3 regions of the Streptomyces sp. HUAS TT11 genome follow, and region 1 is predicted to be linked to each of the others. Evidence: riboswitches for the same ligand, from Rfam matches in the RefSeq annotation. Region 1 holds a riboswitch; each other region holds the start of a gene.

The links. A riboswitch is a leader RNA that binds a small molecule or an ion and turns the genes downstream of it on or off. The one in region 1 is predicted to bind cyclic di-AMP.
Region 2: it holds a riboswitch for cyclic di-AMP, as region 1 does, so the genes downstream of both, ACSHXN_RS21930 (M23 family metallopeptidase) here and ACSHXN_RS24190 (transglycosylase family protein) in region 1, are expected to answer to the same signal.
Region 3: it holds a riboswitch for cyclic di-AMP, as region 1 does, so the genes downstream of both, ACSHXN_RS18270 (transglycosylase SLT domain-containing protein) here and ACSHXN_RS24190 (transglycosylase family protein) in region 1, are expected to answer to the same signal.

What each region holds. Positions count from the first base shown of each region.
Region 1 is NZ_CP196184.1:5,396,931-5,403,826, reverse strand. Features, by position in the region: gene ACSHXN_RS24210 (Ppx/GppA phosphatase family protein) at 1-193, opposite strand, end outside; gene ACSHXN_RS24205 (DUF501 domain-containing protein) at 190-852, opposite strand; gene ACSHXN_RS24200 (FtsB family cell division protein) at 1,002-1,478, opposite strand; gene eno (phosphopyruvate hydratase) at 1,579-2,865, opposite strand; gene ACSHXN_RS24190 (transglycosylase family protein) at 3,177-3,854, opposite strand; cyclic di-AMP (ydaO/yuaA leader) riboswitch at 3,859-4,024, opposite strand; gene ACSHXN_RS24185 (transglycosylase family protein) at 4,222-5,217, opposite strand; gene ACSHXN_RS24180 (cytochrome P450 family protein) at 5,396-6,709, opposite strand; gene ACSHXN_RS24175 (nucleoside triphosphate pyrophosphohydrolase) at 6,748-6,896, opposite strand, start outside.
Region 2 is NZ_CP196184.1:4,888,728-4,895,623, reverse strand. Features, by position in the region: gene ACSHXN_RS21935 (aldo/keto reductase) at 1-133, opposite strand, end outside; gene ACSHXN_RS21930 (M23 family metallopeptidase) at 295-1,332, opposite strand; cyclic di-AMP (ydaO/yuaA leader) riboswitch at 1,344-1,500, opposite strand; gene ACSHXN_RS21925 (PP2C family protein-serine/threonine phosphatase) at 1,734-2,954, opposite strand; tRNA gene ACSHXN_RS21920 (tRNA-Met) at 3,124-3,197, opposite strand; gene ACSHXN_RS21915 (dihydrofolate reductase family protein) at 3,302-4,450, opposite strand; gene ACSHXN_RS21910 (MarR family winged helix-turn-helix transcriptional regulator) at 4,547-5,056, shown strand; gene ACSHXN_RS21905 (GTP cyclohydrolase II) at 5,196-5,873, shown strand; gene ACSHXN_RS21900 (N-acyl homoserine lactonase family protein) at 6,008-6,718, opposite strand.
Region 3 is NZ_CP196184.1:4,085,419-4,092,314, forward strand. Features, by position in the region: gene ACSHXN_RS18265 (CocE/NonD family hydrolase) at 1-1,031, shown strand, start outside; cyclic di-AMP (ydaO/yuaA leader) riboswitch at 1,382-1,581, shown strand; gene ACSHXN_RS18270 (transglycosylase SLT domain-containing protein) at 1,584-2,087, shown strand; gene ACSHXN_RS18275 (HAD family hydrolase) at 2,081-2,902, opposite strand; gene ACSHXN_RS18280 (FAD-dependent oxidoreductase) at 3,155-4,357, opposite strand; gene ACSHXN_RS18285 (carboxylate--amine ligase) at 4,415-5,662, opposite strand; gene fahA (fumarylacetoacetase) at 5,907-6,896, shown strand, end outside.

The DNA of each region.
Region 1 (6,896 bases):
ACTCCCTGCAGGCGGCGAACGTGCGCTCGAGGGCCTCGGGGGCGAGCCGCCCGGTCCGGTCCACGCCCTGGCCGAGCCGGACGATGGTCATCCGCCGGTCCAGTTCGACGAGTTCGCCGGTGGCCGGGTCGGCGTCGGCGACCAGGAGCCGGATGGAGTTCGTACCGCAGTCGACGGCGGCGACGCGCGTCATGAGCCCTCCTCCTCGGAATCGGTGCGCCGGGCGGCGGACCGGCCGGTGCCGGACGGGTCCGCCTGCGCCTCCTCACCGTACGGCGGCTGCGCGGGCGTCACGCACGACCCCTTGCGCCACCACTCCGGCAGCATCGCGATCGCCTCGTCGCCCAGCGGGTTGACCCCGGGGCCGGCGACCAGGGAGTGCGCGACGAGCACATGCAGGCACTTCACCCGGTCCGGCATGCCGCCCGCGCTCGGGAAGCCCTCCAGCACCTCGATGGCGTCGCGGCGGGCGATGTAGTCCTCATGCGCGGCGCGGTAGGCGGCGGCCAGTTCGGGGTCGGTCGCCAGACGCTCCGTCATCTCCTTCATGACGCCGCCCGCCTCCAGCGTGCCGATCGCGGACGCGGCACGCGGGCAGGTCAGGTAGTACGTGGTGGGGAACGGCGTGCCGTCCGGGAGCCGGGGCGCCGTCTCCACGACGTCCGGCTGCCCGCACGGGCAGCGGTGCGCGATCGCGCGCAGCCCGCGTGGGGGGCGCCCGAGCTGCTGCTCGATGGCCGCGACGTCCGCGTCCGTGGGCTCGGTGCGCGGGGTGGGCGGCAGATCGAACAGCGTCAGCGCGCTGCGCTGCCCCTCGGAGGCGGCGGACGGGCGGCGGGCGGGAGTTTCCATGGCTGTCTTTCAGGCTGTCTTTCTCGTCGGTGCGCTGATCCGTCGGATCGGTGATGCGGCCGGTCGTCGGGGCGTGCGGCTCACAGCGCCTCTTCGGTGCGCGACGGGGGGCGCCGTGCACGGCCGCCCCGTCGGGGCGGCGGGCCGGTTCACCGGCCGGACTTGTCGGACCTGTCGACCCCGTCCCAGATGTTGTCGTACCAGGGGCGCGCGGCACTCGTGCCGTCCGCACGCGACTGCCTGGCCGCGTCCGGGTCGATCACGATGTATCCGGTCTCCCCCGGCAGCACGTAGTGCAGCCGCAGCCGGATCTGCTGCTCCGCGTACGCGTCGTCCTGCCAGCGCGCCTTCAGATCGCGCAGCTGCTCGACGCGCTCGCGGGCCTGCGCCTGCTGCCGCTCCAGATCGGCGATCTCGGCCCGCTGGGAGACGTACTGCCTTATCGGGTACGCGAGTGCCACGATCAGCGAGCACAGGACGAGCGCGAGCAGCGCGGCACGGCCGGTGAGCCGGGAGCGGCGGGCCTGCCGTCTGGTCTGGGAGCGGTAGACCCTGGCCGCGGTCTGCTCTCCGAGCAGCCGCAGCCTGGTCGCGGTGGAGAACCGGTCACGGTCCTTCACGGCCATGTCTCCGCCTCCCCTTCCACACGTACGTACGTCCCCGCACACGGTACGGGACCGAGTACGGGGACGTACGGACGACGGGCTAAGGCGTGGCCCTGCCCGCTCAGCCCTTGAAGCGCGGGAACGCGCTGCGGCCCGCGTACACCGCGGCGTCGTCGAGGATCTCCTCGATGCGCAGCAGCTGGTTGTACTTGGCGACGCGCTCGGAGCGGGCCGGGGCGCCGGTCTTGATCTGGCCGCAGTTGGTGGCGACGGCCAGGTCGGCGATGGTGACGTCCTCGGTCTCGCCGGAGCGGTGGGACATCATGCACTTGAAGCCGTTGCGCTGGGCCAGCTCGACCGCGTCCAGGGTCTCGGTCAGCGAGCCGATCTGGTTGACCTTCACCAGCAGCGCGTTGGCGGTGCCCTCCTCGATACCGCGGGCCAGGCGCTCGGGGTTGGTGACGAACAGGTCGTCGCCCACGAGCTGGACCTTGTCACCGATCCGGTCGGTGATGACCTTCCAGCCGGCCCAGTCGTCCTCGAACAGCGGGTCCTCGATGGAGACGAGCGGGTAGGCCGCCACGAGCTCCTCGTAGTACTCCGTCATCTCGGCGGCGGAGCGCTCCTTGCCCTCGAAGAGGTACTTGCCGTCCTTGTAGAACTCGGAGGCGGCGACGTCGAGGGCGAGGGCGATCTGCTCACCGGGGACGTACCCGGCCTGCTTGACGGCCTCGAGGATGAGGTCGAGGGCCTCGCGGTTGGAACCGAGGTTCGGGGCGAAGCCGCCCTCGTCGCCGAGGCCGGTGGACAGGCCCTTGCTCTTCAGCACCTTCTTGAGGGTGTGGTAGACCTCGGTGCCCCAGCGCAGGGCCTCGGAGAAGGACTCCGCACCGATCGGCGCGATCATGAACTCCTGGATGTCCACGTTGGAGTCGGCGTGCGAGCCGCCGTTCAGGATGTTCATCATCGGCACCGGCAGCAGGTGCGCGTTGGGGCCGCCCAGGTAGCGGAAGAGCGGAAGGTCGCTCGCCTCGGAGGCGGCGTGGGCGACGGCGAGGGAGACGCCGAGGATGGCGTTGGCGCCGAGCGAGCCCTTGTTGTCGGTGGCGTCCAGGTCGAACATCGCCTGGTCGATCAGGCGCTGCTCGGTGGCGTCGTAACCGACGAGCTCCGGACCGATCTGCTCGATGACGGCGAGGACGGCCTTCTCGACGCCCTTGCCCTGGTAACGGTTGGGATCACCGTCGCGGAGCTCGATGGCCTCGAAGGCGCCGGTGGAAGCGCCGGACGGAACGGCGGCACGACCCGTGCTGCCGTCGTCGAGGCCGACCTCGACCTCGACCGTGGGGTTGCCTCGGGAGTCCAGGATTTCCCGGGCTACGACGACGTCGATGGACGGCACGAGCATCTCCTTCTTGGATGTGACGCTGAGAGTGCGGGGCACTTGCGACTAGAGCCTATCCGTCCCGGACCGGCGGTCGGCCGACCGACCGTCCCATGGACACAGTGACGGTACACATTGTTTCAGTGCGGAACAAAGGGGCGGGGAAAGTCGCGGTGAAAAGCACGGGGCGGGCAGGCAAAAAGCCCCGCTCCGGTGCGTACGGGGGGTACACGCACCGGAGCGGGGAGCCCGTGGGGACGGGGGCTGTCCGCATTTGACCGTCGCGACGGAGGTCATGTGCGGGAGGACGCCGTGGGCCGGCCGCCGGGCCGCCGTCACTTCAGGTGCAGCAGCTGACCCGGGTAGATGAGGTCGGCGTCCTCGACGATGTCCTTGTTGAGCTGGAAGAGCTTCTGCCAGCCGCCCTGGACGCCGTTCTTCGCGGCGATCGAGCTGAGGGTGTCGCCCTTGACGACCTTGTACTCGCCGTCGCCCTTCTCGACCTTCCGGCCGGCCGGGGTGGTGACGGTCTTCTTCGCGGCCGGACGCTCGGTCGAGCGGGAGGCCGGCTGCGGGGCCGTGCGGGCGGCGCCGCTCTTCGCGCCACCGGAGGACGTGGCGGCGGCCGCGCCGTTGTACGGAGTGCCGGACAGGCCCTTGCCGCAGACCGGCCAGGCACCCTTGCCCTGACCCGCGAGGACCTTCTCGGCTATCGCGATCTGCTGCGACTTGCTCGCCAGGTCGGCACGCGAGGCGTAGGCGGTGCCGCCGTACGCGGCCCAGGTCGAGTTCGTGAACTGCAGACCGCCGTAGAACCCGTTGCCGGTGTTGATGGACCAGTTGCCGCCGGACTCGCACCGGGCGACGGCGTCCCACTCGGAGGCGGTGGCCGCGGAGGCGTTGCCGGCCGCGAGCAGCGGGGCCGCGACGGCGGCACCGGCAACACCGGCGAGCGAGATGGCGCGGACGGCCCTGGACGTACGGCGGTGCTTGCCCTTGCCGGAACACAGCATGGTTCGATCCCCTCACCGACGCCTGCGAGGTGAGCTGTCGGGTTCGGGCCGGTTGAGTTGCCCGGCCGTGCGCAACTGGGCGCACGGCTCCACCCCAAGCCGCCCCGGTCGATGTCCGGGCGCGGCACTTACCTTGGGTCCCCCGCTCCTGCCTACGGCGCTTGACGCGACGACTGTTCCGCACGGCCGCCGGCAGGATTCGGCGTGGCGACCATGGGGGCCCGCTGTGGCGAGCGGTCATGACCGTAAGCAGTCGATCCGCGGAATTTCAAAGACGATCAGGGCCTTTGAGACCCATCTCTCACTCTCACCAAATCGGACATTCAGCCCGAAGTGGGATGTGAAGTACCGTCGATCGATGGGCAGTTCAGTGCTTCCCGGCGGTCGGGTCCACATCGAGCGCAAGGCTCTGACCGGGGAGGATGAGGTCCGGATCGGCACCGACCGTCTGCTCGTTGGCCTTGTAGAGCGCCCGCCACCCGCCGGTGAGGTCAAGGGAGTCGGCGATGTCCGACAGGTTGTCCCCGGGGCGGACGGTGTACGAGCCGTCGGCACCGTCGCGCGCGGTCCCGGAGTCCCGCGAGGCGTGCCGGCCCGCCGGGTCGCCCGTGCGGGCGTCGGAGTCGCCCTCGTCGGCACTGCCGCCGCGATGGCGGCCGGAGCTGGACGCCTCACCCGCATCGTCGCTCGAAGAGGCGTCACTGCGGCCCGACTTGTCCGACTCGTCACCCTTCGTCGCGGCGGCGGACGAGTCGTCGCCACCCCGGGAAGCGGCAGCGCCTCCACGGTCGCCGGCGCCGTGAGACGTACCGGAAGACGGGGACGAAGAGGAGGAGTCGGACGACTCCGACGAAGGCGAAGAGGAGGACGACTTCCCCGAAGCGGACGTTCCGGATGAGTCGGTCAAGCCGGAGTCGAGCCCGAAGTCGGAGGAGCTTCCGTCCGCCGAGTCGCCCGCCACACCCGTGTCGACGTCCGCGGAGCCGGAGTCCTCGTCCAGACCCGCGACCAGCGCGCAGGCGGACCAGACGGAGGCGCCCCGGTCGGCCAGGATCCTCTCGGCGACGGCAATCTGCTGCGAACGGCTCGCCTGGTCGGGGCTCGAGGCGTAGTGGAGACCGCCGTGCCTCTCCCAGTCCTGCTGCGTCAACTGGAGCCCGCCGTAGCGGCCGTTCCCGGTGTCGGCGCTCCAGGAGCCGCCGCTCTCGCACTGTGCGACCCGGTCCCAGGTGGTGCCGTCGGCCGCGCTCGCGCCGCCGGCGCCGAGAAGCGGGATCGCGATTGCCGAGCCGGTCACCCCTGCTGCGACGAGGAGGGCCGGAGCCTGGCGGGGGCGACGGTGACGACCGTTCCCGGAGAGCATGCGGTTGCCTTTCACACGACAGCAGTGAACCCCGCGGCGGCTGTGGCGAGCCGCCCCGTTGCTGCGTGAACGTATAGGCACTCGACCGCTTGTCACAAGTTAATGCAGCGCAGATCACGTGAAGATCACAGTGATGAGGAACCGTCACCCTCTTGTGACCGGCCGCGCGTTCGCCGTGTCATCCGGTGAAGTCGGCGGTACGGAAGTGATCTTTTTTCGGAACCGGTGTGAACTCCACGGGAAGCGTGCGCAATCCGCGCATAATGAGCCCGCCGCGCCAGCGCAGATCGGTGGAATCCACCGCAAGTCGCAGATCCGGTAGGCGGGTGAGGAGGGTGGCGAGCGCCGTCTGCCCCTCGACGCGGGCGAGCGGGGCGCCGAGGCAGTAGTGGATGCCGTGTCCGTACCCGACGTGCTGATTGTCACGACGGGCGAGGTCGAGCACGTCGGGATCGGCGAACCGCTCCGGATCCCGGTCGGCCGCCGCGAGCACGACGAGCACCGGGTCACCGGGGGCGATGTCCTGCCCGCCGATGGTGACCGGCTGTGTCGCGAAGCGCCACGTGGCGAGCTCCACCGGGCCGTCGTAGCGCAGGAGTTCCTCGACGCCGGTCTCGAGCAGGGACCGTTCGCCGCGGGCGAGGGAGGCCTGGAGCCGGGCACGCTGCCCCGGGTGGCCGAGGAGGGCGTAGGTGCCGTTGCCGATGAGGTTGACCGTGGTCTCGAAGCCGGCGAAGAGCAGGATGAAGGCCATGGCGGCGGCCTCGTTCTCGGTGAGGTGCTCGCCGTGGTCCGAGGCGCGGATGAGTCCGGAGATGAGGTCCTCGCCGGGTCCGGGCGCCTCGGGCAGGACTTCCCGCTTGCGGTGGATGAGGTCGGCGAGGTAGCCGCGCATCTTCTTGACGGACCGGGCGACTCCGCCCCTCGGTCCCCCGCCGTGCCGGATCATCATCCCCGCCCAGTCCCGGAAGTCGTCCTGGTCCTCGCGGGGGACGCCGAGCATGTCGCAGATGGCGTAGATGGGGAGCGGGAAGGCGAACTCGTGGATGAGGTCGGCGGAGCCGCGGTCCGCGAACCCGTCGATGAGCCGGTCGGTCAGCTCCTGCACTCTCGGCGCGAACTCGGCGACGCGCCGGGGTGTGAAGGCCTTGGAGACGAGCCGGCGCAGCCGCGTGTGGTCCGGCGGATCGATGTTGAGCAGATGCGTCATCAGCTCGGCCTTGCGCTCGCCGGGGATGCCGGTCTTGCCCTTGGCGTGCGCCGGTTCGTCGTGATGTGCCGGGTTCTTGCTGAGCCGCTGGTCGGCCAGGGCCTGCTTGGCGTCGGCGTAACGGGTGACCAGCCAGGCCTCGACCCCACTGGGCAGCCTGGTCCGGTGCACGGGGGCGTGCTCGCGGAGCCAGGCGTAGGCGGGATAGGGGTCGGCGGCGAACTCCCAGGTGAAGAGCTCAGGAGCGGGGTTCGTGCGCGGGGGGCTGGGCTGGTCGGTCACCCGTCGACGGTATCCGGCCGCCCGGACCGGGCCGCACCTCAGCCACCGCTCTCCGCCTCCCGGATCGCGTCCCGGTACGCACGGGCGGCCGCCCGCAGCGCCGCCTCGGGGTCCACACCCTCGGCCTCGGCGCGCGCGGCCATCGCCAGCAGTTCGTAGCCGATGCCCTCCCCCTGCGGCAGCGGGA
Region 2 (6,896 bases), 510 kb from region 1:
CGCCCGCGGCCGCGTAGGCGTCGAGTACGGCGAAGGACTGCGCCTCGTCGGCGGTCCAGCCGAAGACGTTGCCGCCGAGGGAGAGCGGGAAGACCTCGAGATCGGAGGAGCCGAGTGTGCGAAGGGAAGTCATGGTCCATGAGAACGCGCCGACCGGACCGGCGCCTTCCGTAATCGCCGCAAAGATCTTGCAAACAATCGGATCCACCCATTCCGCCCTCTGTGCGCCACGGCCGGCAGCCCTGACGTCGGGGGGATGCCGTCAGGGCTACCGGGGCCGGGAGAGGTCTGCGGTCAGGGGGTGAGGCCCTTGCTCTGCAGCCACGCCATCGGGTCGATCGCGTCGCCGCCGCCCGGGTGCACCTCCAGGTGCAGGTGCGGCCCGGTCACGTTGCCGGTGGCACCCACACGGCCGATGACGTCGCCGGTGGCCACCTTCTGCCCCACGGTCACGCTGATGGACGACTGGTGGCAGAACCAGAGTTCCGTGCCGTCGTCGAGGGTGAGGATCGTGCGGTAGCCGTACGAGCCGGCCCAGCCGGCCTCCGTGACGGTGGCGCTGTGGATCGCCTTGATGAGCGTGCCCGTGGGCGCGGCGAAGTCGAGTCCGGTGTGGTAGCCGGAGGACCACATGGCACCGGCGTCACCGAAGCGGGAGGTGAGGGTGTAGGAGGAGGTCGGCAGCGCGTACTGCTTGGCGAGTTCGGCGAGCCGCTCGGCCTCGGCCTTCTTCTTGGCCTCCTCCTCGGCCTTCTTCTTCGCGGCGGCGGCCTTGGCCTTGGCGTCGTCCTGCGCCTTGGCGGCGGCTGCGGCGGCCTTCTTCGCGGCGGCGTCCTCCGCGGCCTGCGCGGCCGCGGCGGCGATCCGGTCCTGCTGGGACTCGGCCTGCTGCATGATCCGGGCGCGCAGCGCCTCTCCCGCGTCCGAGGAGCCGGCGGCGGCTTCCTCGGTGGTCAGGCCGGCGCTGCTGAGCGCGGTGGCCGAGCCCTTGGGGGCACTGCTCGTCTCCGCGCCGATGAACTCCTTGGCCGAGTGGGTGACCGAGGAGAGGTCGGGCATGGATATGGACACCGGAGGCTTGCCGCTCTGCGCGGTGGCCATGCCGCCCGCACCGACGGCGGCCATCACGCCGACGCCCAACACCGTGGAGCTGCGCGCGAGTCCGCCCCCGCGCTGCTTGGCGACGCGGTGCCGGCCGCGGACGGGACGGAGGGACTCCTCGGTGGGGTTCCACTCCTCCCAGGGGCCCTCGTCGTTGCCAGGCGCGAAGCCGAACGTCTGAGTGTCGTTCGGAGCGAACGAGGTGCTCTGGGCAGGCCGGTTGGACGCCACGTGGGCGCACTCCTTTCCTTCCGTCTCGCCTACCGGGTTAGCTGACGGGTTCGGAGAGGAAGGTCTCCTACGCGCGTATACCGACCGTGCTTCCACGGTGGTCTCCGCCCGATTCACCCCAAGGTGGTGGTTCCCCGGCTCCCTTGCGGGATTCGGCACACGCGCACGGAGCCGCCTCTTGTGACGGCTGGGACGACCGCGCTGCGTTATCGAACGTTAATAGACCCGGGGCCTTGATTCCAAGCCGTTCGGACAGATCATTAACGCTTCTGGCCTGGACTTTCCCGGCATGATCGGGGAAAAAGGGGCGAGTTGACCGCGCCTCATAAACCTCAGATGTATTGACCGTAAGTCAGTTGTTATGCGGAGGGGGGTCGGTCACTCACCCTTGGTGACCGCGGTCATGGACGCTCGGGTCTGCGCACCGCCAGCAGGGCCATGTCGTCCGTCGCCCGGCCGCCGGTGTGGCGGGCGACCGCCTCGGTGAGCGCGGCCAGCAGTGCGCCGGGGCCGGGGAAGACCCGGCCGGTGAGTCCGGCGGCGAGGTCGTAGAACTCCCCGTGCCGATCACGCGCCTCGGAGACCCCGTCCGTGTACAGCAGCAGCATGGCCCCGGGCGGGAAGTCCCACTCCTCCGCGCGGTCGGGCCGGGCCTCGAGGGCGCCCAGGCCGAGGGGCATCGCGCTCTCGCGGGCCTCCAGCACGCGCAGGCTGCCGTCCGGGAGCAGCATCAGGGGCGCGGGGTGACCGCGGTTGAGGATGCGGACCAGGTCGCCGCCGTGCGGGAGCTCCGCGAGGACCGCGGTGGTGAACCCCTCGACCACGTCGGGGCCGTCGCGCCGGGTCCCCTCACGCGACAGCGCCCGCTCCAGCCGTTGGGCGACGGCCTCCGGCGTCGACTCCTGTTCCGCGGCCTCCCGGAAGGCGCCGATCACCACCGCGACCACGGCCACCGCGCCCATCCCCTTACCCCGCACGTCGCCCACGACCAGCCGTACGCCGTGCGGGGTGTCCTGCACGGCGTACAGGTCGCCGCCGATGAAGGCGCCGGCCTGGGCCGCCTCGTACCGGGCGGCGATGTCGAGCCCGCCGATGCGCGCGGCGGGCTCGGGCAGCACGGCGCGCTGGGCGGCCTCGGCGATCCCGCGTGCGGAGGCGAGCCGCTCGTTCTTGCGGCGGACGAGCACGTTGATGAGGACGGCGAGCACCGCGACGGTGACGATGGTGACCGACTCGGTGATCGCACCGGCCCCGCCGAGCAGGCCGAGCCCGAGGTGGACGGCGAGGACGGCGACGATCGCCGCCAGGCCGGTGAGCACCGTGCCGCGCAGCGAGTACAGGGGCGCGGCGACGAGGGGCGCCGCGGTGAAGAGGGGGCCGGCCGTGACGTCGGACGGGGTGAGGCAGTCGTAACAGGTGCCGACCACGACGAGCAGCACGGGCAGGGCAGACAGGATCGCCCGCGCGCGTACAAGGCGGCGGGTCTCACGCTCGGCCCGGCGCGGCCGCCGGACGTCCCCGGCACCGGGGGCGTAGACGGGTTCTCCGGTCAGTAAGGCGTCGAGGCGGTCCTCGTCGTCGTACGACTCCTGCAGCCACCGCGCACCTGCTTGCTGAACCACCCGTCCAGGCTTCCCGGAAGGACGGTGCGAGGCGACCGCTGTGGGCCGGCCGGAGTACGGAACGGCGGGATACGCCCGGGCGGGCGGACACGGAGCGGGGGCGGAGGAAAGGGAACCGGGGAAACACCGAGGGCCGGAGTCCTCATGGACTCCGGCCTTCGGCCATCAGTAGCGGGGACAGGATTTGAACCTGCGACCTCTGGGTTATGAGCCCAGCGAGCTACCGAGCTGCTCCACCCCGCGTCGGTGATTCAAGTGTACGCCATGCGCGGGACACGAAAGACACAGGTTCTGCAGCCACGACCCCTGCCGGCTCTTTGCAGCCGTCGGGGGGGTTGCGCGACGCCTCAGGGGCGGGCCGGCGGGGACAGCAGGTGGGCGTTCGGAGCCTTCGCCCGCTCCTCGTACTCCGGCAGGAGCACCACCTCCGCGCCTGCGGCCGTCAGCAGCGCGTTCCCGTCGGCGGACCGCACGAACGTGTCCGGTTCACGCCATGCCGTCACCACCCGCCGTATCCCGGCGTCCAGGATCAGCCGGGCACACGGTGCGGGCCGGGACGAGCGGCGCGCGCAGGGTTCCAGACTGCTGTACACCGTGGCGCCGGGCAGTCGCGGATCCTCCGGGTCCAGCTTGGCCAGGGCCGCCTCCTCCGCGTGGACCACGGGATCGCCGTCCTCGCGGGAGTGCCCGCGCGCCAGCTCCGTGCCGTCGGCCGCGACGACCACCGCTCCCACGCTGAAGGCCGTGCGGGACGGCGGGCACTGCGCCGCGAGCTCGCAGGCCGTCTCCAGCCACCGCCGGTCCGCGGCCGAGGCGAGCGTCCCGGTCCCGGGCGCGGTGGGCACGTACCGCAGCAGCACCACGTCCCCGACCGTCCGCGCCTCCAGCAGCCGCATCCGCCCCGGCGGGTAGTCGCCGGGCCCGAACATCCGCGGCGCGTCCGCCTGCCCCACGAACAACGGCGCGACCGCGAGCTGAAGCTCGTCCGCGAGCCCCTGCCGCAGCAGCTGGGTGTGCACACGCCCGCCGCCCTCGACCATCAGCCGCCGTACGCCCTTGACGTCCCCGAGGTGGTCGAGCACCGCCCGCCACTCCACGTCGGGACCCAGCGCGACCACGTCCACGCTCTCCGGCAGCAGCCCGCGCAGCCGCTCGGCGCCCTTGTCCGTCGTGTAGACGGCCTTCTCCCCGCCCGTGTGCCAGAACTGGGCGTCCGGGTCGAGGTCGCCGGACGCGCTGACCGTCACCTTGAGCGGGTATTCCGGCAGCCCGGCGGCGACCCGGGCCGCGCGCCGCTCGGGCGAGTTGACCAGCAGCCGCGGGTTGTCGATGCGCAGCGTGCCGGCGCCGACGAGTATCGCGTCGCTGCCCGCCCGTACCTCGTCGACCCGGTCGAAGTCCTCCGGCCCGGACAGCAGCAGCCGCGAGGGCCCGGTGTCGTCCAGGAAGCCGTCGAGGGAGACGGCGGCGGACAGGAGGACGTAAGGGTGGGCCATGGGGTGCGCTCCAGTGGGACTTCGGTCGGCAACCAGGCAGGAAGGTCGCGCTGCCGACGCTTGGTTCAAGTTTTAAACAATAACTACACTGCCAGTATGACGACCCGCTGGCTCACCCCGGAGCAAGAGCGCGCCTGGCGCTCCTACATCGCCGCGTCCTGGCTCCTGGAGGACACGATCGACCGGCAGCTCCAGCAGGAGGCCGGCATGCCGCACCTGTACTACTCCGTACTTGCCCACCTCTCCGACGCACCCGACCGCCGGATGCGGATGACGGATCTGGCCGAGGCCACGAAGATCACCCGCAGTCGGCTGACGTATGTCGTCACCCGCCTGGAGAAGGATGGCGCCGTCCGCAGGGAGGGGTGCCCGACGGACCGGCGCGGCAGCATGGCGGTCCTGACGGACGCGGGGGCGGCGCTGCTGGAGCGCGCCGCGCCGGGCCATGTCGAAACGGTCCGCGCAGCCGTCTTCGACCATCTCACGCCCGAGCAGGTGAGCCAGCTGGAGGCGATCTGCGACCGGATCACGGCGGCGCTCCAGGCGGGCGAGGAGCAGTCCGCGTGCGGCGGCCTGCCCTGGCGGCGGCGTTCGTCCTCGGCGTAAGTCCCCGGAGTCCTCGGAGCCCGAAAAAGGTTGCTTGAACTTTAAAACACGGGCTAGAGTCGGCGACCGAGGTTGTGCTTCAAATCTGAAGCAGCGGGGCACTCCGCACCCGCAGCCGGCCTGGAGGAGGACGACAGACATGACCGACCCACGCGACGCCACCACATCCGGCGACGGCGGCGACCCGACCCGCCTGCCCACCGCCACGGTCCGCACCCGCGTGACGGTCCCGCTGCGCTTCGGCGACGGCTACACGGTCACCGCCGACGTCGTCACCTTCCACGGCCTCGCCGACGGCCAGGAGCACCTCGCCGTGCTCCTCGGCGAGATGTCCGCCGACCGGCCCCCGCTGGTGCGCCTGCACTCCGAATGCCTGACCGGCGACGTCTTCGGCTCGGCCCGTTGCGACTGCGGTCCGCAACTGCGCGAGGCGGTGGAACGCATCGCCGACCAGGGTGGCGTTCTGCTCTATCTCCGCCAGGAGGGCCGCGGCATCGGCCTCTACAACAAGCTGGACGCCTACGCCCTGCAGGACCAGGGTCTGGACACCTACGAAGCGAACGCCGCGCTCGGTCTGCCGGAGGACGCCCGCGACTACACGGCGGCCGCGCAGATGCTCCGCGCCCTCGGCATCAGCGGCCTGGACCTGCTGTCCAACAACCCCGACAAGGCCGCGCAGCTCCGCGCCCTGGGTCTCGCGGTCACCCACCACGTCCCCACGGGCGTCTTCACCACGGCGCACAACGTCCGCTACCTCCGCGCGAAGGTGGTGCACACCCAGCACACCCTGCCCCTCACGGAGCTGACGGCCGGCTGACGCGGCGCACCGACGCCGGTCCCACGACGGCCGGGGCGGCCTGACCGTGTGTCAGGCGCCGCGGGCCGCCCCGGCCCGCGCCCGTGTCGGACATCCGTGCCGGACACCCCTCGTGGTGCCGCCTCCGAGCCGTGTCAGAGGCTGCCGTCCGACGGTTCCCAGACCGAGCAGTCGTGTGCGAAGAGCACACGCCGGGGGTCGAGATCGGCGAGCCGGTCCAGCCAGGACGGGTAGGGCGGAAGCGGCTGCTCCACGCCCTGGAGCGCGGCGTGGCGGGCCAGCTGGTCCGACGCGAACCCGGATGCGAAGTCATGGGCCTGGCCGGCGAGGACCACGGTGCCGTCGTCCTTCCGCAGGACCAGGGACTGGTGTCCCTGGGTGTGCCCGGGCGTGGGGACGACCCGGACCCCCGGCCAGATCTCGGTCTCCCCGGCGAGCTCCTCGTAGACGACGCCGGGGAAGTCGACCAGCTCGTCGAAGGTGTGGTTGCCCCGACGTGCGGTGGCCAGCTCCACGTCCTGGACGAGGACGGGCCTGCCGCCCAGCAGGGGATTGCCGCCGCAGTGGTCGAAGTGCAGATGGCAGTTCACCACGACGGAGATGTCGTCGAGGACCGTCCCCGCCGCGGACAGAGCCTCCTGCAGCGCACGGCGCCGGGGCCGGTAGTGCGCCTCGGTCTCCGAGTCCGCGGCGCCGATACCGGTGTCGAAGAGGAGCAGACCCCGCTCGTGTCGCACCAGATAGGCGAGTACCGGCTCCACCCGTGGCTGCCCGCTGCCCGTCTCCGAGGCGGGCCGGACGAAGTACCCGAGGTCGAGCCGACGCACCGCGATGTCTCTTCCCATGCGGCCATCCTCGCGGACCGCGCTCCGCACGGCGGCCGATCTGCCGACAGCGAAGCGCACGGGCCGCGGTGGGCCGACTCGAGGCTCAGCACGTTCTGTTGCCCGTCGTGACCGGTGAGCGACCATGCCCGCGCTTCGGCCCGCGTACCGCGCCCGGCGGCCGGCAGCGGACCGGCGT
Region 3 (6,896 bases), 1.3 Mb from region 1:
CGACGAGCTACGACGTACTGCCGGGCCGATGGGTCGGCGAGCCGTCCTGGCCGTCGCCGAACGTCAGCCGTGTCCCGTACGCGCTCCAGGGCGCTCCGGTGCTCGTACGGTCCCCGATGCACACCGGTCTCGACGCGGGCCGCTTCGTCCCGCGGGGGGACGACGCGGACCTGCCGCCCGACCAGCGCGAGGAGGACGCGAGATCGGCATGCTTCGAGTTCGCGGCGACCGAGGAGACCTGGGTGCTGGGGCGACCCCGGGTGCGGCTGCGGATCGCCTGCCCGGTGGAGCACGGCCAGGTGGCCGTCCGGCTGTGCGACGTGGCGCCCGACGGGTCGTCGACGCTGGTCACCCGGGGCACCCTCAATCTGTCGGCGCGCCGGGGTCCCGGTCGGGCGGTCCCCTGGATCCCCGGGGCGGCCGAGGACGTGGAGTTCGAACTGAGCGGCATCGGCCACGCCTTCGGTCCCGGCCACCGCATCCGCCTCGCCGTCTCCTCCGCGTACTGGCCCTGGCTGTGGCCGCAGCCGGAGTCGGCGGCCGGCTTCGCGCTGCACCCGACCGGCAGCGCGCTGGAACTTCCGGTTCGTGTACGGGAGTCGGGAGCGGGCATCACCTTCGAGGAGCCCGAGCAGTCCGCGCCGCTCGGCGTCAGCGCCGCAACCGTGCTCGACGAACCGCGTCCGGAGCGCCTGTCGGTGCGGGACATGGCCAAGGGCGAATGGCTCCTGGTGGTCGACCCGCGCCGCAACGGCACCCAGGTGTATCCGGACGGCTTCGAAGTGACCGAGGACGCGCTGGAGGCGTACACCGTCGAGGACGCGGATCCGTCGACCGCCCGCATCCGCTGCGACTGGTCGATCCGGCTGCACCGCCCGGAGCGGGGATGGGACGCGAGGGTGGAGGCCCACTCCGAGATCACCTGCACCGCCGCCGACTTCGTCACCTCGAACGAGATCGTCTGCAAGGACGGCTACGACATGGTGTTCCACCGGACATGGCAGAGGCGGATCCCTCGCACGACGGACTAGCCGTCGCTCGACATCGCTCCCCACATTCACCCTTTGTGTAGTGAAATGCCCGAATTGCCCAAGCGTGAGCTTCGGGCAAGCAGGCAGGGCAGGCATTTCCTTAAATCGGGACATATAGCGCAAAACAACCCGTCACCCCTTGAGGCGGTCAGGGTGAAATGGGTCACTTGCCCGCTGTTGTGACCCTTCGAGGCGCCTCCATCAACGGGCCATTCGCAACAAGCGAGTTGAGCCCGCTCCAGCAAAGTGGATCAAACCGCCTATTCCCGATCACCAGGGTCAATTCGGTCAGGAAGTGATTTCCAGGCTTGTTCCTGACATGTGCGTTCGCATACCTTCCATTCGACCCGAGCGGAACGCCGAATCCTGCCACCGCTCGAGAAGCCTTCGACCCCATAACGGCAGGAGCGGGGGACCCAGGTAGGCCGCCGAACCGGACATCGCACCGGAACGGCTCGGGGTAAAGCCGTGCCTCGGCAGCGAGGACACGGCCGGGCACCTCCCCGCCCGAACCCGACAGCTCACCTCGCAGGCGACGGAGAGGAATGCAACGTGTCCGCTTTCGCCCTGCCCACACGCCGTCGAAACCGCAACTCCAAGGCCTCCCGCCTCACCCGCACTCTCGCAGTCGCGGGTACCGGAGCAGCCGTTCTCGCCCTCCCCATCCTGGGTGCGACCTGCGCCTCCGCCGCCCCCTCGGCGGCTCCGGCCAAGGTCACCAGCGCTGCGTCCCGCGCCGGTTCCCTGGACAGCTGGATCCGCCAGTCCCTGGCGATCATGGCCGAGCGCGGAATCCCCGGCAGCTACAACGGCATCTACCGCAACGTGATGCGCGAGTCGTCCGGCAACCCGCGCGCCATCAACCTCTGGGACTCCAACGCCCGCAAGGGCATCCCGTCCAAGGGACTCCTGCAGGTCATCGACCCGACCTTCCGGACCTACCACGTGCCGGGTACCGCGTTCGACCCGTACGACCCGGTCGCGAACATCACGGCCGCGTGCAACTACGCCGCCCACCGCTACGGCTCGATCGACAACGTCTACAGCGCCTACTGAGATCGGCCTTCAGGGAACAGTCGCTCGAGGACGACGGCGATGCCGTCGTCCTCGTTCGACATCGTGATCTCGTCGGCTACCGCCTTCAGTTCGGGGTGGGCGTTGGCCATCGCGACGCCGTACGCCGCCCACTCGAACATCGGGATGTCGTTCGGCATGTCACCGAAGGCGACGGTGTCCGAAGGACTCAGGTCCAGGAAGCCGGCGGCCAGCGCGAGCCCCGTCGCCTTGGTGACGCCGCACGGCTGGAGTTCGACGGTGCCCGGCCCCGACATGGTGACCGTCGCCAGGGACCCCACGGCTCCCCGGGCCACCGTCGCCAACTCGTCGTCCGACAGGGCGTGATGACGCAGCAGCACCTTGCTGATGGGCGCGCACCACAGGTCGTCGCGGCGATCGACCCGCACCGCGGGAAGTGTGGGGTGCGGCATCAGATAGCCGGGCTCGATGAGTGTGAGCCCGTCCACTCCGTCCTGGTCGACGGCCGCGTACACCTGCCCCACCTCGGCCTCGATCTTGCCCAGCGCGGTCTCGGCCAACTCCCGGTCCAGGGTGACCGAGAACAGCAGCCGGTCCGCGCCGGCGTCGTACACCTGCGCGCCCTGTCCGCACACCGCGAGCCCCTTGCTGCCGAGGTCCTCGAGCAGCGGCCGCACCCTGGGCGCCGGGCGGCCCGTCACCACCAGGTGCTGGGCGCCGCCCGCGGCGGCCCGCCGCAGAGCGTCCCTTGACCGGTCGGAGAGCGTGTCGTCACCACGGAGCAGCGTTCCGTCCAGATCAGTGGCGATGAGTGAGTACGTGAGGGGTGCGGCCATGATCAGAGAATACGGATGGAAACGCACCCGCGGTTCAGCGTGAACCGGACCACGACCGGTATCCCGTGCACGGCGTGCCGCACTCAAAAGCCGCCCCGCACCACCGGCGTCCGGCATCTCCCCACGTGGGCCCGACTCCGGTGCGCCGGGCGGCACTTCGCCGAAGCGGGCCCTCGTGCCGCATGCGGTCCGGGCCGCGGTACACCGTCCGGATCGGCGGGGACGCGACGGTGTCGCGCCCCCGCACTCCGGTCAGGCGTGGGCCGCCGCCAGATGCTTCGCCAGCCGCGGGGACGCGAACTCCGTCCCGCACACGAAGCGCATCACCGGGCCGTACGAGGCCGCAGCCGGGAGGCCCGTGAAGTACAGGCCGGGGACGGAGGACACATATCCCGCGCCGAGCCTCGGAGCGCCCCGGCTCACCGCGAGCCGGGTGCGCAACTCGTGCCCCAGGAAGTCCATCGCGGCGATGTCCACGCGGTAGCCGGTGGCGGCGATGACATGGTCGGCGGTCAGTTCCTCCGTACCGCCCGCATGGGTCCGGACCGTCAGGGCCGGGCTGCCGTCGGACGCGGAAGCGCCGACGACGCCGGCGACCTCACACACCTCGACCTTGCCGTCGAAGCGGTCCTTCAACCACCAGGCGCCGAGCGGACCGAGAACGCGGCGGACCAGGTAGTGGCGGGTCGGTTCGGGCAGGAAGCGGTACGGGTGCGGGTAATAGGTCAGCGCCCACAGCGACCAGGCGCGGCCGAAGGGTGATTCGGGTCGCAGCCTGGGCTGGTTCCACGGAGGGGCGCCGAAGGCGACCCTGCCGTGACCGCGTGAGACCACACGCACCCGCGCACCAGCCTCCGCCGCCAGCGCCGCCGTTTCCAGCGCGGACTGCCCCGCCCCGATGACCGTCAGCTCCTTGCCGGAGAACCGGGTCAGATCGTGGTGCTGGGAACTGTGGGAGAACGGGCCCGTGGGCGTGGGCCCGTCCGCCGTGGCCCCCGCCAGCTCCGGCGGCAGATGCGCGAGCCCCGACAGGCCCGTCGCCACCACGACCGCCCGGGCGGCGAACGTCTCGCCCGAGTCGAGCTTCAACTCGAAGCCGCCGCCCGGCCGCCGGTCCACGGAGACCACCCGGACCTGCTCGAGTTCGGGCACCAGCTTCTCCTGGAACCACCGCCCGTACGCGATGAACGTCTCGACGGGGACGATGTCCTCGTCCGTCACCAGCCGTGGGATGCCGGCGGCGTCGCAGTAGTCGACCAGGTTGTGCCCGCGCTGGGGGGCGTCGAGGTTCGAGGCGGCCGGGGTGGACTTGAGGAGCATGCCCTCCGGCATGTGGTCGCGCCAGCTCACCATGGGGTCGCCGAAGACGCGTACCGGGATTCCGCGCGCCCGCAGATGGGCGGCGGTGGACAAACCGAACGGCCCGGCGCCGATGATTGCTACCGGTTGAATCACGAAGTCCCTCCCCAGGACGCTACGTGCCTACTTCGTGGTGGAGACGGCCGAGCGGGGCTAACCGCCCGGACTCGTGGTGCTGCCGCGGCGATGGGTCCGCCACAGCTGATACAGGTGCTTCGCGCCCGGCCGCACGAAGCGAGCGAGCATCGTGAAGAACGGCCGCACGTCGTCACGCGCCAGCCAGGCGAGCTCCGTACCGCTCGCACGGGCCGGTGCGTGCGGCGTCGTATAACCGCTGCGGCGGTACGCGAGCAGAGCGGGCAGGTCGATGTTCTCCACGATGTAGCGGTGACCGGCGCGCTGTTCCCCCTCCGGTACGGCGCGGCCGGTCAGGTCCAGGTGCATGGCGCGGACGACGTCCACCCCCGACTCGTTCTCGAAGAGCCGGAACTGCGCGCCCATGCGCGGGTTGAAGTCGAGCAGTTTGTACCGGCCGTCGCGGCGGTCGAAGCGCAGGTCGAGGTCGATGATGCCGGTGAAGCCGATCTGCTTGATGAAACGCGCGGCGAGGTCGGCGAGTTCGGGATTGTCGACGACGTACGCATTGGCCGTCATGCCCGCGTGCGGCGGCCACGAGCGGACCTTGACCCCGGTGAACAGGGCGAGCGGCGTCGAGTCCTGGTCGAAGTACGCGTGCACGATCCAGTCCTCGGCCTCCTCTCGCGGCAGGTATTCCTGGAGGATCACTCCGGGGTGCTCGCCCCAGTCGCGGGCGAGCGTCAGCAGGCCCTCACGGGTGGCGATCCTGGTCGTCCCGTTCACGGCGGGCTGCGAGCGGCGCACGAACGCCTCGCGGTTCTTGGCCACGAGCGGGAAGCGCGCCTTCTCGGCGAAGGCGACGATGTCGTCGTAGGACTGCGGGAAGGCGGCCGCGGGACTCGGGATGCCGTGTTCCACGCACAGTTCGTGCAGCCCCTGCTTGCTGGCCAGACGGCGCGGGAGTTTGGCATCCACCTTCGGGAAGAGGAAGGGGCCGCCCAGGACGTCCTGGTGCTCCGCGATCAGGACCGCGGCCTCCTCGTCGGTGGGGACGAGCACCGTCGGCCGGCCGATGCTGCGGCCGATCCGCAGCAGGCCCTCCACCAGCCGCTCGGGTTCCTCCGTGCCGGTGGTCGGCCACACGAAGGAACGCCGCAGATAGCGCGAGAGGGCGGCCGGTGTGTAGCGGTCCTCGGTGATCGCGTACATCGGTATGCCGAGCCGGCCCAGGCTGCGGATGGCACCCACCCCGCCGTGGTGCAGCGGATAGTCGCCGAACTTCACGATGAGCCCAGGTACGTCGCGGTCCGCGTCGAACGGCACGCCGGCGGTACTCCTGGCCACGGGTCCCCCCACGTGTCCCCCCTATGGACCGGACCCACCCCGTCCGTGTCCCCCAAAGGACGCTAAGCCGGAATTGGCCCCTCCGACAAGGCTTATCCGGACATTGCGAACTCTTTAGACATCGCCCGGACAGGCTTCTCACCCGTAACGTGTGCGGCGACCACATGGATCACACCCCCATGCACGGCACACCCTGAAGTGCACGAAAGCGAGGCAGCATCCGATGCCCCCCTTCGACGTTCCCGAGGGCGACCCCTTCGGCCCGCACAACCTTCCCTATGGCGTGTTCTCACCGTCCGGCTCCGACGAGCGGAGCGTCGGCGTCCGGCTGGGCGACCACGTGCTCGACGCGGGCGCGGCGGCGCACGCTCTCGGCTCCCCGTACGCCTCGCTGCTGGCCCGGCCGTCGCTGGGCCCGCTGCTGGCCGCCGGTCGTACCGCCTGGTCCGACGTGCGCCGGGCGCTGACCGCTTGGGTGACGGTGCCCGCGCACCGGGAGACCGTCGAGCCCCTTCTGCACCCGCTCTCCGAGGTGACGCTGCATCTGCCCTTCGAGGTCGCGGACTACGTCGACTTCTACTCCTCCGAGAACCACTCCCGTAACGTCGGGCAGATCTTCCGTCCGGACGCGGCGGACTCCCTGACCCCCAACTGGAAGCACCTGCCCATCGGTTACCACGGCCGGGCGGGGACGGTGGTGGTGTCGGGCACGGACGTCGTACGTCCGCGGGGCCAGCGCAAGGCCCCCACCGACCCGGCGCCGGTCTTCGGGCCCTCGGTCCGCCTGGACATCGAGGCCGAGGTGGGATTCGTGGTGGGCGTGCCCTCGCAGCTGGGCGAGTCCGTGCCGTTGTCGGCCTTCCGCGACCACGTGTTCGGGCTGTGCCTGCTCAACGACTGGTCGGCTCGGGACATCCAGGCATGGGAGTACGTGCCGCTCGGGCCGTTCCTCGGAAAGTCGTTCGCCACGTCCGTCTCGGCCTGGATCACCCCGCTGGACGCGCTGGAGGAGGCGCGGACGGCGCCGCCGGAGCGCACACACCCGCTGCTGCCGTACCTGGACGACGCACAGGAGGAACCGGCCGGCTACGACCTGCGCATCTCCGTCGCGATCAACGGCCATGTGGTCTCCGAGCCGCCCTTCTCCACGATGTACTGGACGGCGGCCCAGCAGCTGGCGCACATGACCGTGAACGGTGCCTCCCTGCGGACG